Regions from separate parts of the Sinobaca sp. H24 genome, predicted to be linked through region 1. Evidence: riboswitches for the same ligand, from Rfam matches in the RefSeq annotation. Region 1 holds a riboswitch; each other region holds the start of a gene.
The links. Region 1 has a riboswitch for S-adenosylmethionine ahead of MMY81_RS13590 (methionine biosynthesis PLP-dependent protein). Riboswitches for the same ligand answer to the same signal wherever they lie in the genome.
Positions count from the first base shown of each region.

Region 2: it holds a riboswitch for S-adenosylmethionine, as region 1 does, so the genes downstream of both, MMY81_RS27310 (methionine ABC transporter ATP-binding protein) here and MMY81_RS13590 (methionine biosynthesis PLP-dependent protein) in region 1, are expected to answer to the same signal.
Region 3: it holds a riboswitch for S-adenosylmethionine, as region 1 does, so the genes downstream of both, metK (methionine adenosyltransferase) here and MMY81_RS13590 (methionine biosynthesis PLP-dependent protein) in region 1, are expected to answer to the same signal.
Region 4: it holds a riboswitch for S-adenosylmethionine, as region 1 does, so the genes downstream of both, MMY81_RS04430 (aminotransferase class I/II-fold pyridoxal phosphate-dependent enzyme) here and MMY81_RS13590 (methionine biosynthesis PLP-dependent protein) in region 1, are expected to answer to the same signal.

Region 1 is NZ_JALBWT010000009.1:59,429-63,100, reverse strand. Features, by position in the region: gene MMY81_RS13595 (bifunctional homocysteine S-methyltransferase/methylenetetrahydrofolate reductase) at 1-1,168, opposite strand, end outside; gene MMY81_RS13590 (methionine biosynthesis PLP-dependent protein) at 1,201-2,304, opposite strand; SAM riboswitch class I at 2,425-2,531, opposite strand; gene MMY81_RS13585 (PrsW family glutamic-type intramembrane protease) at 2,785-3,450, opposite strand; gene MMY81_RS13580 (asparaginase) at 3,516-3,672, shown strand, end outside.
Region 2 is NZ_JALBWT010000036.1:13,664-17,335, forward strand. Features, by position in the region: gene MMY81_RS27305 (MFS transporter) at 1-1,021, shown strand, start outside; SAM riboswitch class I at 1,099-1,207, shown strand; gene MMY81_RS27310 (methionine ABC transporter ATP-binding protein) at 1,381-2,409, shown strand; gene MMY81_RS27315 (methionine ABC transporter permease) at 2,402-3,067, shown strand; gene MMY81_RS27320 (MetQ/NlpA family ABC transporter substrate-binding protein) at 3,085-3,672, shown strand, end outside.
Region 3 is NZ_JALBWT010000011.1:96,689-100,360, forward strand. Features, by position in the region: gene MMY81_RS15560 (helix-turn-helix domain-containing protein) at 1-864, shown strand, start outside; gene metK (methionine adenosyltransferase) at 882-2,111, opposite strand; SAM riboswitch class I at 2,287-2,400, opposite strand; gene pckA (phosphoenolpyruvate carboxykinase (ATP)) at 2,615-3,672, shown strand, end outside.
Region 4 is NZ_JALBWT010000002.1:235,920-239,591, forward strand. Features, by position in the region: gene MMY81_RS33805 (asparaginase domain-containing protein) at 1-174, opposite strand, end outside; gene prsW (glutamic-type intramembrane protease PrsW) at 242-907, shown strand; gene MMY81_RS04425 (hypothetical protein) at 915-1,079, shown strand; SAM riboswitch class I at 1,161-1,267, shown strand; partial or broken gene MMY81_RS04430 (aminotransferase class I/II-fold pyridoxal phosphate-dependent enzyme) at 1,388-2,491, shown strand; partial or broken gene MMY81_RS04435 (bifunctional homocysteine S-methyltransferase/methylenetetrahydrofolate reductase) at 2,525-3,672, shown strand, end outside.

The DNA of each region.
Region 1 (3,672 bases):
CGCGGCAGGCTACGTGAAGCAGCGGCCGCGCCTGTGTCATGCTTTTAACGAGTGCTCCCATTGCCAAATTATCAATCCGTGGACTTGCCAATGAGTTATCCGCCATTGTAACAGCGTCTGCACCGGATTGATACAAAGCCTGAGCTCCTTCTACAAATTTGGATGTGGCCAGCTTCTTGGGTGGATCAAGCTCTACAATAACCGTTACAGATTGCTTTGCTTTCTCTCTGAGGCTGGGCTCTGATGAAGGAGGTTCTACAATAGAAAACTGTCCGGCTTTTTGAGCCACGGCCTGCGCCGTCCGCGTTTTTGGAGCTGTGTTTTTAACAGCTGCAGCTATTTGAGCTATGTGCTCCGGTGTTGTACCGCAGCATCCTCCGATAATACCAATCCCCTGGTTTTGAAAATCAAGGGCTTTTTCATAAAAATAGTCTGGATTTGATTGGTAAACAAAACGTCCATCATCGATATCCGGAAGACTTGCATTTGGATGTACCGCATAAAGGGTATGTTCATCGAGGGGTGTCATTTCCAGGGACCGCAGGATGTGATACGGCCCCATTCGGCAGTTCACTCCCACAGCATCCGCGCCGGCCGCCGTCATTTGTTTAAATGCTTCTCCCAGCGGCATCCCGCTGTGCATAACGCCTACTTCACCGAGCGCTACCTGGGCGATCACCGGCAGGTTTGTTTTGCTTTTCGCAAGCTTAATGACCGATAAAATTTCCTGAAGATCATAGAACGTTTCCAGAATAATGCCGTCCGGTTCCGCTTTCAGCAGAGCGTCCAGCTGTTCAGAAAAAGCGCTGCGTATATCTTCATCGTTTTCTTCCATTTTCTGAAGGCCCTTTATACCGCCTATTGTGGCAAAAACAAAAGCTCTGCCTTCTGCAGCTGCCCGGGCTGTTTCAACGCCCAGTCTGTTTATATCAGCTGCTTTATCTTCCAGCTGATACTTGGCAAGCTTAATACGATTTGCTGCATACGTATTGGTCTGAATAATATCCGACCCTGCTTCTACATATTCTTTATGGATGTTTTTAACCAGGCCGGGCTCAGATATATTTAATGCTTCATAGGAACCGCTGTATCCTTTTTCATATAGATACGTTCCCATTGCCCCGTCTCCAATTAACATGCGTTTTGAATATTCCTCTGCCAAATTCACAACGAGCCACTCCCCTGATTCGTGATTTTCTTTTACAGGCGGTCGAGCGCCTGCCCTAAATCCGCGATTATATCTTCTTTATTTTCAATACCTACAGAAAAACGGAGCAGCCGGTTACAGACGCCGTTGGCAATCCGGACTTCCTCCGGAACATCAGCATGTGTTTGTGTGGCCGGATATGTCATGAAGCTCTCTACACCGCCCAGACTTTCTGCAAATGTGATAAGGTTCAGACCGCGGAGCAGGCTGTCGACCCACTGCTCATTTTCAATCCGAAAGGAAAGCATACCGCCTTTTCCGGTGTACAATACGTCCGTCACTTTTGGATGTGTATCCAGAAACTCCGCTACTGCCCGTGCGTTTTCTGTATGCTTTTCCATGCGCAGGGACAATGTTTTCATCCCTCTCATTAACAGCCAGGAATCCATAGGCGACAGTATTGTACCCATCCCGTTATGAAAAGCCGTAATCCGGCTGCTTAACTGCTCATCTTTTGTAACGATTAATCCGGCAATAATATCATTATGGCCGCCCAGATACTTCGAAGCACTGTGTATAACGATATCGGCACCCATATCGAGCGGACGCTGCAGAATCGGTGTGTAAAAAGTGTTATCCACAATCAGCCAGAGACCGTGTTTCTTGGCCAATTTTGACATTTCAGAAATATCGGCTTCCTGCATTAATGGATTGGTCGGCGTTTCTATAAAAAGGGCTTTCGTGCGTTCGGTAATCTTTTGTTCAAATGCCTCTACGTTTCTCGGGTCGCCATATGCAATCGTAATACCCCAGTTTTTCCATCCCTCTTCAAAAAGCCGGTACGTTCCTCCATATAAATCCTGGGAAGCAAGAATTTCGTCATCTTTATCAAAAATGGCAAACAGCGTTTGAATAGCAGCCATTCCTGAGCTCAATGCGTACCCTTTGGCACCATTTTCCAATCCGGCGATTGCCCGCTCCAGAATGTCTCTTGTAGGGTTGCCGGTACGGGAGTAATCAAACCCTGTCGACTCGCCTAATCCCTCGTGACGGAAAGCAGTAGACATGTGAATAGGGGCGCTTACGGCTCCCGTTCTTGGGTCTTCTTTATTTCCAATTTGTACTAGATTTGTTTCGATGTGAAATTTCTTATCCATTATTGTCACCCTTTTTGTGGCTTATTACTATATAGTTGCCTGCGTATCCTAATTTATCATTCCGCTAAAAGACCTTCCTCTAAAAGTAAGAAGAAGGTCTGCGATTTATAAGAGCACCTCTTCTTATCTCTCGGACATCTTCTGCCCGGCGGATTTAGCACCTGACCTGTGTAGGCTGGTTGCTGAGACTTCATAGGGCCTGATCCCTCCGTCTCTCTGGATAAGAAAGCTTTATTTATATAGTTGTGTAGTAAAACCTTACAAGATTAACGATCGAAATGCAATCAAATTGTGCGAATTTGTTGAATTTATTCAGGAGCAGTATCTACATATAAACGGCTGCTATTTCCGCAGACACAGCGGACAAAACCAGTTTGGATCGTACCGTCTTCTTTCCTGCTTCCTTTAAGAACAAATTTCTCCCCGCACCTCGGGCATCGTATGACGACGCGATATCGTTTTTCCTCTATCATAGGCCGTCTATTCCCCTTCCATCTGCCTAAACCTTTTTCCCTTTTCTTCTTTTCTTACAGCTATCCAACATATCAGAAACCCTAGAGGCAGCATCAAATAGACTATGTACTGCCGGTCGATTAATAATAGCAAATCGTACGTGCCGTGTAAAACGAACGGGACCGCCAGGCCTAAAAACAAGAACATTTTTCCGGCAGCGCCTTTCAAAAAGGAGGCTTTCCCTATATAATATCCCATAGTACAGGCAAACAGAGCATGGCTGGCCACCGGCAGAAATGCCCTTCCAAAGGCTATATCCACGCCATACGCTGCGAGGTAAAGAATATTTTCTGCTGCAGCAAAACCAAGCCCTACAGCAAGCGCATAAAGGGTCGTATCGTAAATAGAATGGATCCGGATAAAAGGAATAACGGCAGCGCACAAAATAAACCATTTAAAAAATTCCTCGAGCAGCCCGGCATATAAAAAAGCCTGAAAGAAGACGGAAGCCTCCGTACTTGTCTCTTCTGTAAGCGCATATTGCACTGTCACAATTGGAAAAACAAGCAGCATGCCAAAGAGAAAAGTACGGACCGTTTTGTAAAAGGAACCAGAAGTTGTCTCCTGTGTTAGATAATAGTAGCTTAAAAATGCGATCGAAGGCGCCAGGGCCGCAGTTATGATAGCAAACACTCGCGCATCCGTCCTTTCCTGCTCTGTAATTGCCGGCTAACCATTAATAGAAAAGAGGTATTCTTATGAAGCGGATTTTAACAATACATACCGGGGGCACAATCTCCATGAAAGAAGACAAGCAGACTGGAAGCGTAGCGCCGGGGGAAAAAAACCCTCTGGATCAATGGCATGAAGAAGCCAAGCAGGTAGCTGACATTACCGTGATCCCGTTCTTTCATC
Region 2 (3,672 bases), on a different contig from region 1:
CGGCCGGAAAAAAGTTATTATGGCCGGTGCCCTTATGCTTGGAGTAAGTTTGTTTCTTCGTTCGGTCGTGGAAATAGAGGGACTGCTTTTAACTGGAGCGTTTCTAACAGGGGCATTTATGTCCTTTGTACAGGTTTCCTCGATCCCGCTGCTGGCTGAAAATTCCACCGAAAAACAGCGCGTTCATTTGTTCAGTTTTAATTTTGCATTGATTATGGTGGCCAACGTAATAGGAAATGGCATGGGCGGACTGATGAGTGACGGTGCCCGTTTGCTGCTTGATATGACTGCTCTGCAAAGTCTGCGACTTACGCTGCTGACAGGAGCTTGTTTAAGCTTTGCTGCAATCTTCCCGGTACTGAAAATAAAAGAAGAGCGCAAACTCACGGTGACCAAGACAGGTGCCAGCTCTTTTAAAGAAATTCTACATACGAATCGTGCCGGTATTAAAATGATAGCCCTATTTGCGGTTGCTCAGCTGATTATCGGATTTGGTTCCGGTCTCGTTATCCCATACCTGAATTTGTATTTCACCGACCGCTTTGACGTAAGCTATACTATTGTCGGTTTGATTCTGGCTTTAGGACAGGGGATGACAGCTGTAGCATTTATGATTGGACCAACGCTTGTGCAGAAAGTAGGGGAAGTGCGTGCAGTAGTTATCCTGCAGCTGAGCTCACTTCCATTTCTGCTTGTTACAGCCTACACGCAGAATATATGGTTTGCCGTTATCGGCTTTTTATTCCGCCAGGCGTTAATGAACGCCGGAAACCCGATTCAGATGTCGTTAATGATGAGAAGCGTAGGAGATAATATTAAAGGGCTCGCAAACTCCATAGGGCAGATGGTTTTTCAGCTGGGCTGGGCGATTATGGGACCGGTATCCACATCGATCGTTCTCATATATGGGCCGTACTATGGATGGGCATGGGTGTTTACGTTAACGTGTGCTCTCTATTTAACAGGCTCCATCTATTTTTATATTGTATTTAGAAAAGTCCCTCCAAGCAGTGATATATGAGGCATGACAAATGATTTGACAGCCGGACGGTCCCATGCTAAGCTTCGATTTGTACTTAATAACCTACATATGAAACACTCTTATCATGAGAGGTGGAGGGACTGGCCCTTTGAAGCCCGGCAACCGTCATTATTTTTAATGAAATGGTGCCAATTCCTGCGAAGCGTAAGCTTTGGCAGATGAGAGAAAGGAATGAACCATGCCCTTTCTGCTGATGATAAAAGCTGAAGGGTATTTTCTTGTGGTTAAATTAAGGAGAGTGTGCCGGTATTTTGTCAGTTGAATAAAGTTTCTGTTCCAAGACCAAGTTATCTGGTATGATAAGTAAGATTAATAAAGAAAAGAAACAGGGTGGGCATATGATAGCACTGGAAAAACTATCGAAAATATTTTCTACATCCAATGGAGATATAACGGCAGTAGACAATATAGATTTAACGATAGATGAGGGAGAAATATTTGGCATTATCGGCTACAGCGGTGCAGGAAAAAGCACGCTTATCCGTCTGCTGAACATGCTTGAAAAACCGACATCGGGAAACATTGTTATTGGCGATAAAAATATGGCCGATCTGCAGGGTGCTTCGCTTCGGGAAGCCCGCCAGGAAATCAGCATGATTTTTCAGCATTTTAATCTGCTCTGGTCGAGAACGGTACGGGAAAACATAGCGTTTCCACTCGAAATAGCAAAGCATTCAAAGAAAGATAAGAATGCCAGAGTGCAGGAGTTAATAGAACTTGTCGGCCTCAGCGGCAGAGAGGACGCTTATCCAGCCCAGCTGAGCGGCGGCCAGAAACAGCGCGTCGGCATTGCAAGAGCTCTTGCAAACAACCCGAAAGTTTTGCTCTGCGATGAGGCAACGTCTGCGCTCGATCCGAAAACAACAGACTCCATCCTCGAGCTGCTGACGGACATTAATAAAAAGCTAGGATTGACGATTGTGCTGATTACACATGAAATGCACGTCATCCGGAAGATATGCAACCGTGTCGCCGTGATGGAGAACGGAAAAGTAGTAGAAGAAGGACAGGTGCTGGATGTATTCAGACAGCCCCGCGAAGAAATGACAAAAGAATTTGTAAAACAGATTACCGAGCCGGAAGAGACGATGGAAGCGATTCGGGAATTAATGAAATCCGGTGATGACAGTCCTATTGTTAAAATTTCATTTCTTGGTGAAGATGCGGAGCAGCCTATCATGACGGATCTTATCCTGACATGCGGCGTGTCGGTCAATATTCTGCAGGGCAAGGTGTCCAAAACAAGAGAAGGAAGCTACGGCACGTTATTTGTTCAGCTCAAAGGAAATCAGGAACAGCTTGACCATGCGCTGTCTTATTTGAAAGAGCAGCAGGTGCAGACAGAGGTGATGACAGCTCATGAATGAACTACTTGAAAATGTAAACTGGGGCAACATGTGGCAGGCAACAGTAGAAACTTTGTACATGAGTGCTTTGGCCGTACTGGCTACGTTTATTTTAGGGGTGCTGCTTGGCCTCATTCTTTATATGACAGACAAAGGAAACATGTGGGAAAATAATCCGATTCATCTGGTGGCGGCAGCGATAGTAAACGTCTTCCGTTCCATTCCATTTATTATATTAATTATTCTGCTCGTTCCATTTACAACTTTTATCGTCGGAACGATGCTTGGACCGAGCGCAGCTCTTCCTGCTCTCGTAATTGGAGCAGCTCCGTTTTATGCGAGACTGGTGGAAATCGGGCTTCGTGAAGTTGATAAAGGAGTGATTGAAGCTTCGCAGTCAATGGGAGCCAATCAATGGCACATTATTTTTAAAGTCCTGATTCCAGAATCTCTTCCTGCATTAATATCCGGGATTACCGTTACAGCTATCACGCTCGTGAGTTATACGGCTATGGCCGGTGTGATCGGTGCGGGCGGACTTGGCGACCTCGCTTTCCGCGAAGGATACCAGCGCAGTAATCCGGATGTCACGTTAGTAGCAACTGCCGCCATTTTAGTGATCGTTATGATCCTGCAGTGGGTTGGCGATAGAATTATATATAGAATTGATAAAAGATAAAAGGGGAGAATGGAAAAATGAAAAAGATTTGGATGATTCCAGCACTATCACTAACAATTGCTTTAGCAGCCTGCGGAGGCGGCGGGGAAGAATCAGGTTCTGAAGAAGAACCAACGACGCTCACAGTAGGTGCTTCCAACGTGCCTCACGCAGAAATTCTTGAGTTTGCCACTGATCAGCTTGAAGAAGAAGGCGTGGATCTGCAGATAGAAACATTTAATGACTATATTGTGCCAAACCAGGCTTTGTCTGAAGAAGAAATTGACGCTAACTATTTCCAGCACGTGCCTTACTTTGAATCACAGATTGAAGAAAATGATTACGACTTTGCCAACGCCGGAGCAATTCACATCGAGCCAATGGGCGTATATTCCCAGGACTATGACAGCCTTGAAGAACTCCCTGAAGGCGCTGAAGTGATCATGAGCAGTTCGGTAGCCGATCACGGACGCATCCTGAGCATGCTTGAAGAAGAAGGCGTTATTACAATGGAAGAAGATGCCGGAATCGAAGCAACGCTGGACGATATTGCCGAAAATCCAAAAGACATTCAGTTCAGTGCCAACGTAGAAGCAGCAACTCTACCTCAGGCATATCAGAATGGA
Region 3 (3,672 bases), on a different contig from region 1:
CTGCGCCAGTATAATCATATGACCCAGGCTGAACTGGCTGATGGCATCTGCACCCAGGCCCAGATAAGCAAAATCGAAAACGGCTCTATTATCCCGTATTCGAATACGCTGTTTCAAATTGCTGAAAAACTTGGCGCTGATATGTATTATTTCTTTGAAGAGGCCGTTTCAGAGCGCCCGGACTACGTGCAGGACGTTTTTGACCAGCTTGAGGAATGCCGCTTCACGCAGGATTATAAACAGATGGAAGCTTTGATTTTATATGAAAAAGACAACCCTCTTTTTACGCCCCCTTTGTACAAACAGTACATAGCCTGGCATAAGGGAATTTTTTTATACCATCTTTATAGAAAAACGGAAGAAGCCTTCGAGCAGCTTCTATTCTCCATCTCGATTGACCCTAATCCTTCTTTTACCGAAAGAAAAGCCGAAATAAGCAACTCTTTAGCTGTTTTTTATAATCTGGAAGAACGCTACGAAGACGCTGAAGCACTATGTAAAGAGGCGCTGAATAAATGGAAGCAGATGAAAAAAAGAAAAAATCCTTCTATTGAAATGAAATTAACTTACACGCTCGCCATTTCACTCACAAAACAAAAGCGCTATAAAGAATCAGCGCAGTGGTGTGAAAAAGGCATAAAACGATGTCTGGAGACAAGAACTATGTATGTTTTCGGTGAGCTGCTTTATCAGAAGGGCCGGAACCTCCTGCTGATGGGAGAGACCGAAAAGGGGCTCGAGCATTGGAATGAAGCTTTGGGGATGTTTAAATCCACCCGGCAGCATCATTTGGTCGATTTAATGGACAAAGATATGAAACAGTTTATAAAAGACGGCGTATTAAAAGAAATACACTACGAATAAAAAAAGACGACCCCATTTTAGGGCCGTCTTTCTTTTTTATTGTTTTTTTCTTTTGCCAGCTGATTCAGCAGTTCCGCTTTATCTGTTTTTTCCCACGGCAGATTTACGTCTGTACGTCCAAAGTGGCCGTAGGCAGCCGTCTGTCTGTAAATAGCACGGCGAAGGTCCAGCATTTTGATGATCCCTGCAGGACGCAGGTCAAAATTATCTTTCACCAGATCTACCAGTACGCTTTCCGATACTTTTCCGGTGCCAAATGTTTCCACCGCAATAGATACAGGACGGGCAACTCCGATAGCATAGGCAAGCTGTACTTCGCATCGTTCTGCCAGTTCAGCAGCTACTATATTTTTCGCAACATAACGAGCGGCGTACGAAGCGGAACGGTCTACTTTTGTCGGATCCTTCCCTGAAAAGGCTCCGCCTCCATGACGCGAATATCCTCCATACGTATCTACAATTATTTTTCTACCTGTCAGACCGGCATCCCCCTGAGGACCACCGATAACAAACCTGCCGGTCGGGTTCATAAAGTAATTTGTTTCTTCATCTAAAAGAGCTTCCGGTACAACAGGGTCAATAACGTGTTCTCTAAGGTCGCTGTCTATCTGCTCCAGCGTAATATCTTCCTGATGCTGGGCTGAAATAACAATCGTTTCTACACGAAGCGGCTTCCCGTCATCGCCGTATTCGATCGTTACTTGTGTTTTTCCGTCGGGACGAAGGTAAGGAAGAATTCCTTCTTTTCTCACGTAGGTCAGCCTTCTGGCCAATTTATGAGCAAGGGAAATTGGAAGAGGCATTAATTCTTTTGTTTCGTTATCTGCATAACCAAACATAAGACCCTGGTCTCCTGCACCAATTGCCTCCAGCTCGTCTTCTGTCATTGAACCTTCGCGCGATTCCAGCGCTACGTCGACTCCCTGGGCAATGTCTGCTGATTGTTCGTCAATAGAAGTAAGAATGGCACACGTTTCGGAATCAAAACCGTATTTTGCCCTGGTGTATCCCACCTCTTTTAGCGTTTCTCTTACAATCTTTGGAATATCTACATACGTAGATGTACTAATTTCTCCAGCAACAAGCACAAGGCCTGTATTCACTACTGTTTCACAAGCTACTCTCGCATTTGGATCATGCGATAATATCTCATCTAATATTGCATCTGAAATTTGATCACACAGTTTATCAGGGTGTCCTTCTGTAACAGACTCTGATGTAAACAGGCGGCGTCCAATTGTTTCCATGAAATATCCTCCTTTTTATCCTGCTTATAACTTATTCTGCCGTACTTCTGCCTGCTGCATAATAGTATGCACGCTGCCTAAGCCGCCTTATTATATAGAAGAAGAAGAGAAAGAAAACACAAAACCCCCTTTTCCATGGCGAGGAAAAGGGGGTTTCTATCCGTTCCTTTTTCGCCTCTTATCTTCCAAGACGACAGTCGTCTCTCCAGGTTAGCACCTTTCCGTTTCACACTTTCGGATGGTTGCCGGGTTTCGCAGGGCCTGTCCCTCCACCAGCTCGGGATAAGAGTATCCGTTCGAAAAATATGTTACCTCAGTTCCAATCTCTTGTCAAATAAAGCATTTTCCTATGCTGTATGTCTAAAAAAAATTTTTTTCCATTAACAGAATAGCGTGATTTATTTTTGAAAATTTCCACTAGTAGTATAGACTAATATTTTTAATGTGTTATACTAATTAACAATTAGATGATACTATTCAAGAAAAGAAAGGATTTTGCCGCCATGACTACTTTAGATTTTTCCAATGAAATTCATCACCTTCTTCATGGTGACAACATTCATATGAATCTGCCCGTTTCACACCTTGTAGAAAGAGCGTTGGCCAGAAAAGAAGGTATTCTTACAGCCAGTGGAGCCCTTAGTGTGGAAACCGGTAAATATACGGGCCGTTCTCCAAAAGATAAATTTATTGTTGAAGAAGAGAGCGTACTAAATGATATAGACTGGGGCCCGGTAAATCAGCCGATCTCCAAACAGATCTTCACGGACCTCTATAGAAAAGTAATGACTCATCTTGCTGAACAAAAAGAACTGTTTGTCACGCAGGCTTTTGCAGGAGCAGACCCTGCCTACCGGCTTCCAATCCGTGTGATTAATGAAGATGCCTGGCATAATCTTTTTGCCAAGCAGCTGTTCATCCGTCCCTCGGAAGAGGAACTGCAGACACACGAGGCCGGCTTTACGATTATTTCTGCTCCGCACTTTAAAGCAGATCCTGCCGTGGATAAAACATCTTCAGAAGCATTTGTTATTATTTCATTCGAAGAACGTATTGTACTAATCGGCGGCACCGAATACGCCGGAGAAATGAAAAAATCGATTTTCTCCGTCATGAACTACCTTCTTCCCCAGCAGAACGTATTGTCTATGCACTGTTCAGCCAATGTTGGCACAGAGGGTGATACCGCTTTGTTTTTTGGTCTTTCCGGTACAGGGAAAACTACTCTTTCCGCTGATCCGAACCGCTACCTGATCGGAGACGACGAGCACGGCTGGTCCGATAATGGTGTATTTAACATTGAAGGCGGCTGCTATGCTAAATGTATTAATTTATCTTTCAAAAAAGAGCCCCAAATCTGGAATGCTATTCATTTTGGAGCTGTTATTGAAAATGTTAAAACGAATAAAGAAAGCCGGACCCCTGACTACGATAATGTATCCTTAACGGAAAATACGAGGGCCGCCTACCCGTTGGACAGCATTCCCAATACGATGATGCCGAGCATTTCCGGACATCCATCCACTATTGTGTTTTTAACGGCTGATGCTTTCGGCGTGCT
Region 4 (3,672 bases), on a different contig from region 1:
TATGTGCGGCGAGGGAAGATGAAAGAACGGGATAACCGTAATATCAGCAACCTGTTTTGCTTCTTCATGCCACTGATCAAGTGGGTTTTTCTCTCCTGGTGCTACACTGCCAGTCTGTTTGTCTTCTTTCATGGAGATCGTGCCTCCGGTATGTATCGTTAAAATCCGCTTCATTGAGGTGGCCTCTTTTCTATTTATAGTTAGTTGATCAAGTACAAAGCTGGAAAGGACGGATGCGTGAGTGTTTGCTATTATAACTGCGGCCCTGGCGCCTTCGGTCGCATTTTTAAGCTATTATTATTTAAAGCAGGAGACTCATTCGCGGTCTTTTCGTAAAACAGCCCGTTCCTTCCTGATCGGTATGCTGCTCGTTTTTCCAATTGTTACTGTGCAGTATGCACTTACAGAAGAAACCGGGACGGAGGCGTCTGTTTTTGTACAGTCCTTTTTGTATGCCGGGCTGCTTGAAGAATTCTTTAAATGGTTTATTCTCTGTGCCGCGGTTATTCCGTTTATCCGGGTACGCTCCGTTTACGATACGACTCTTTACGCTCTGGCTGTCGGGCTCGGTTTTGCGGCAGCGGAAAACATATTGTATCTGACAGCATATGGCGTGGATATAGCACTCGGAAGAGCATTCCTGCCGGTAGCAAGCCATGCTTTGTTTGCCTGTACTATGGGATATTATATAGGGAAAGCCTCATTTTTAAAAGGTACTGCACGGAAATTATTTTTGTCTTTGGCTCTGGTAGTCCCGTTCGTTTTACACGGCACGTACGATTTGCTATTATTAATCGACCGGCAGTACATAGTCTACTTCATTCTCCCATTAGGATTTCTTCTATGGTGGACAGCTGCTGAAAGGCTCAAAGCAGCAAATAGGTTTGAGCAGATGGAAGGAGAATAGACGGCTTATGATAGAGGAAAAGCGATATCGTGTCGTCATACGATGCCCGCAGTGCGGAGAAAAATTCGTTTTAAAAGGAAGCAGAAAAGAAGATGGGACGATTCAGACAGGTTTTGTCCGCTGCATCTGTGGAAACAGCAGCCGCTTATATGTAGATACGGCTCCTGAATAAATTCAACGAATTCGCACAATTTGATTGCAATTCGTACGGTAATCTTGTAAGGTTTTACTACACAACTATATAAATAAAGCTTTCTTATCCAGAGAGACGGAGGGATCAGGCCCTATGAAGTCTCAGCAACCAGCCTAAACAGGTCAGGTGCTAAATCCGCCGGGCAGCAGATGCCCGAGAGATAAGAAGAGGTGCTCTTATAAAACGCAGACCTTCTTCTTACTTTTAGAGGAAGGTCTTTTAGCGGAATGATAAATCAGGATACGCCGGCCACTATATAGTAATCAGCCACAAAAAGGGTGACAATCATGGATAAGAAATTTCACATTGAAACGAATCTGGTACAAATCGGAAACAAAGAAGATCCACGAACAGGTGCGGTCAGCGCTCCTATTCATATGTCTACAGCCTTCCGCCATGAAGGACTGGGCGAGTCTACGGGATTCGACTATTCCCGTACCGGCAATCCTACTAGGGACATATTGGAACGTGCTATTGCGGGTCTTGAAAACGGCGCAAAAGGGTACGCACTGAGTTCGGGAATGGCTGCGATTCAAACATTGTTTGCTATTTTTGACAAAGATGATGAGATCCTCGCTTCCCAGGACTTGTACGGCGGGACATACCGCCTGTTTGAAGAAGGATGGAAAAACTGGGGCATTACCATTGCATACGGCGATCCAAGAAATCTGGGAGCATTTGAACAAAAAATCACAGATCGTACGAAAGCATTGTTTATTGAAACACCAACCAATCCATTAATGCAGGAAGCAGATATTGAAGAAATGTCAAAACTGGCCAAAAAACACGGCCTCTGGCTGATTGTAGATAATACGTTTTATACACCGATCCTGCAGCGCCCGCTTGATATGGGAGCTGATATTGTTATTCACAGCGCTTCGAAATACCTAGGCGGCCATAACGATATTATTGCCGGATTAATTGTTACAAAACGACGAGCAGTTAAGCAGCCGGATTACGGCGTTTCATAACGGAATGGGAACCATACTATCGCCGATGGATTCCTGGCTCTTGATGAGAGGGATGAAACACTCTCCCTGCGTATGGAAAAGCATACAGAAAATGCCCGGGCAGTGGCAGCGTTTCTGGAAAAGCATCCAAAAGTAACAGACGTGCTGTATACAGGAAAAGGCGGCATGCTTTCCTTTCGGATTGAAAACGAGAAGTGGGTTGATTCCCTGCTTCGCGGGCTGGAGCTTGTGACGTTTGCAGAAAGCCTGGGTGGTGTAGAAAGCTTTATGACCTATCCAGCCACGCAGACACACGCTGATGTACCGGAAGAAGTCCGTATTGCAAACGGCGTCTGTAATAGACTGCTTCGTTTTTCTGTAGGTATAGAAAATAAAGAAGATATTATCGCAGATTTAGAGCAGGCGCTCGACCGTCTGTAAAAAGAAAATCACGAATCAGGGGAGTGGCTCGCAGTGAATTTGGCAGAAGAATATGCAAAACGGATGTTAATTGGCGACGGGGCGATGGGGACGTATCTATACGAAAAAGGATACAGCGGCTCCTACGAATCACTAAATCTCTCAGACCCCGATCTGATTAAAACCATTCATAGAGAATACGTAGAAGCAGGATCGGATATTATTCAGACCAATACGTATGCGGCAAATCGCATCAAGCTTGCAAAATACCAGCTTGAAGAAGAAACACCTGATATTAACAGGCGAGGTGTAGAAGCAGCCCGTGAAGCTTCTGAAGGCAGGACATTTGTATTTGCAACGATAGGCGGCATTCAGGGGCTGCAGAAAATGGAAGAAAGCGAAGCTGAAATAATTAAAGCTTTTTCCGAACAGATGGATGCTCTAATAAAAGCAGAGCCCGATGGAATAATTCTGGAAACCTTCTATGATCTTCAGGAGATTACTGCGGTCATCAAGCTTGCCAAAAGTAAAACAAACCTGCCGGTAATTGCCCAGGTTGCACTCGGTGAAGTAGGAGTGATGCATGGCGGTCTGCCTCTTGGAGAGGCATTTAAGCAGATGACGGCAGCCGGCGCGGATGCAGTAGGAGTCAACTGCAGAATGGGACCTTATCACATCTTAAGATCGCTGGAGATGACACCGCTGGATGAAAATACGCTGTACGCGGTGCACCCTAACGCCAGTCTTCCGGATATTGATGACGGCCGATTCGTCTACCAGTCCAATCCGGACTACTTTTATGAAAAGGCGCTTGATTTTCAAAATCAGGGCATCGGTATTATTGGCGGATGCTGCGGAACAACGCCGGAGCATATCGCTCAAATAGCCGCGGCTGTTAAAAACACTGTTCCAAAAAAGCGGACCGCTCAGGCGGTTGCCCAGAAAACGGGGCAGTTTTCCATCGTTGAACCTCCTTCTACAGAACCAAGTCTGCGGGAAAAAGCAAAGCAGTCCACTACCGTTATTGTGGAACTCGACCCACCTAAAAACTTGCTACGTCAAAATTTGTAGAAGGCGCTCAGGCTTTATACCAGTCCGGAGCGGATGCTGTTACGATGGCGGATAATTCGCTGGCAAGTCCACGCGTGGATAATCTGGCAATGGGAGCACTCGTTAAAAGCATGACCCAGGCACGCCCGCTG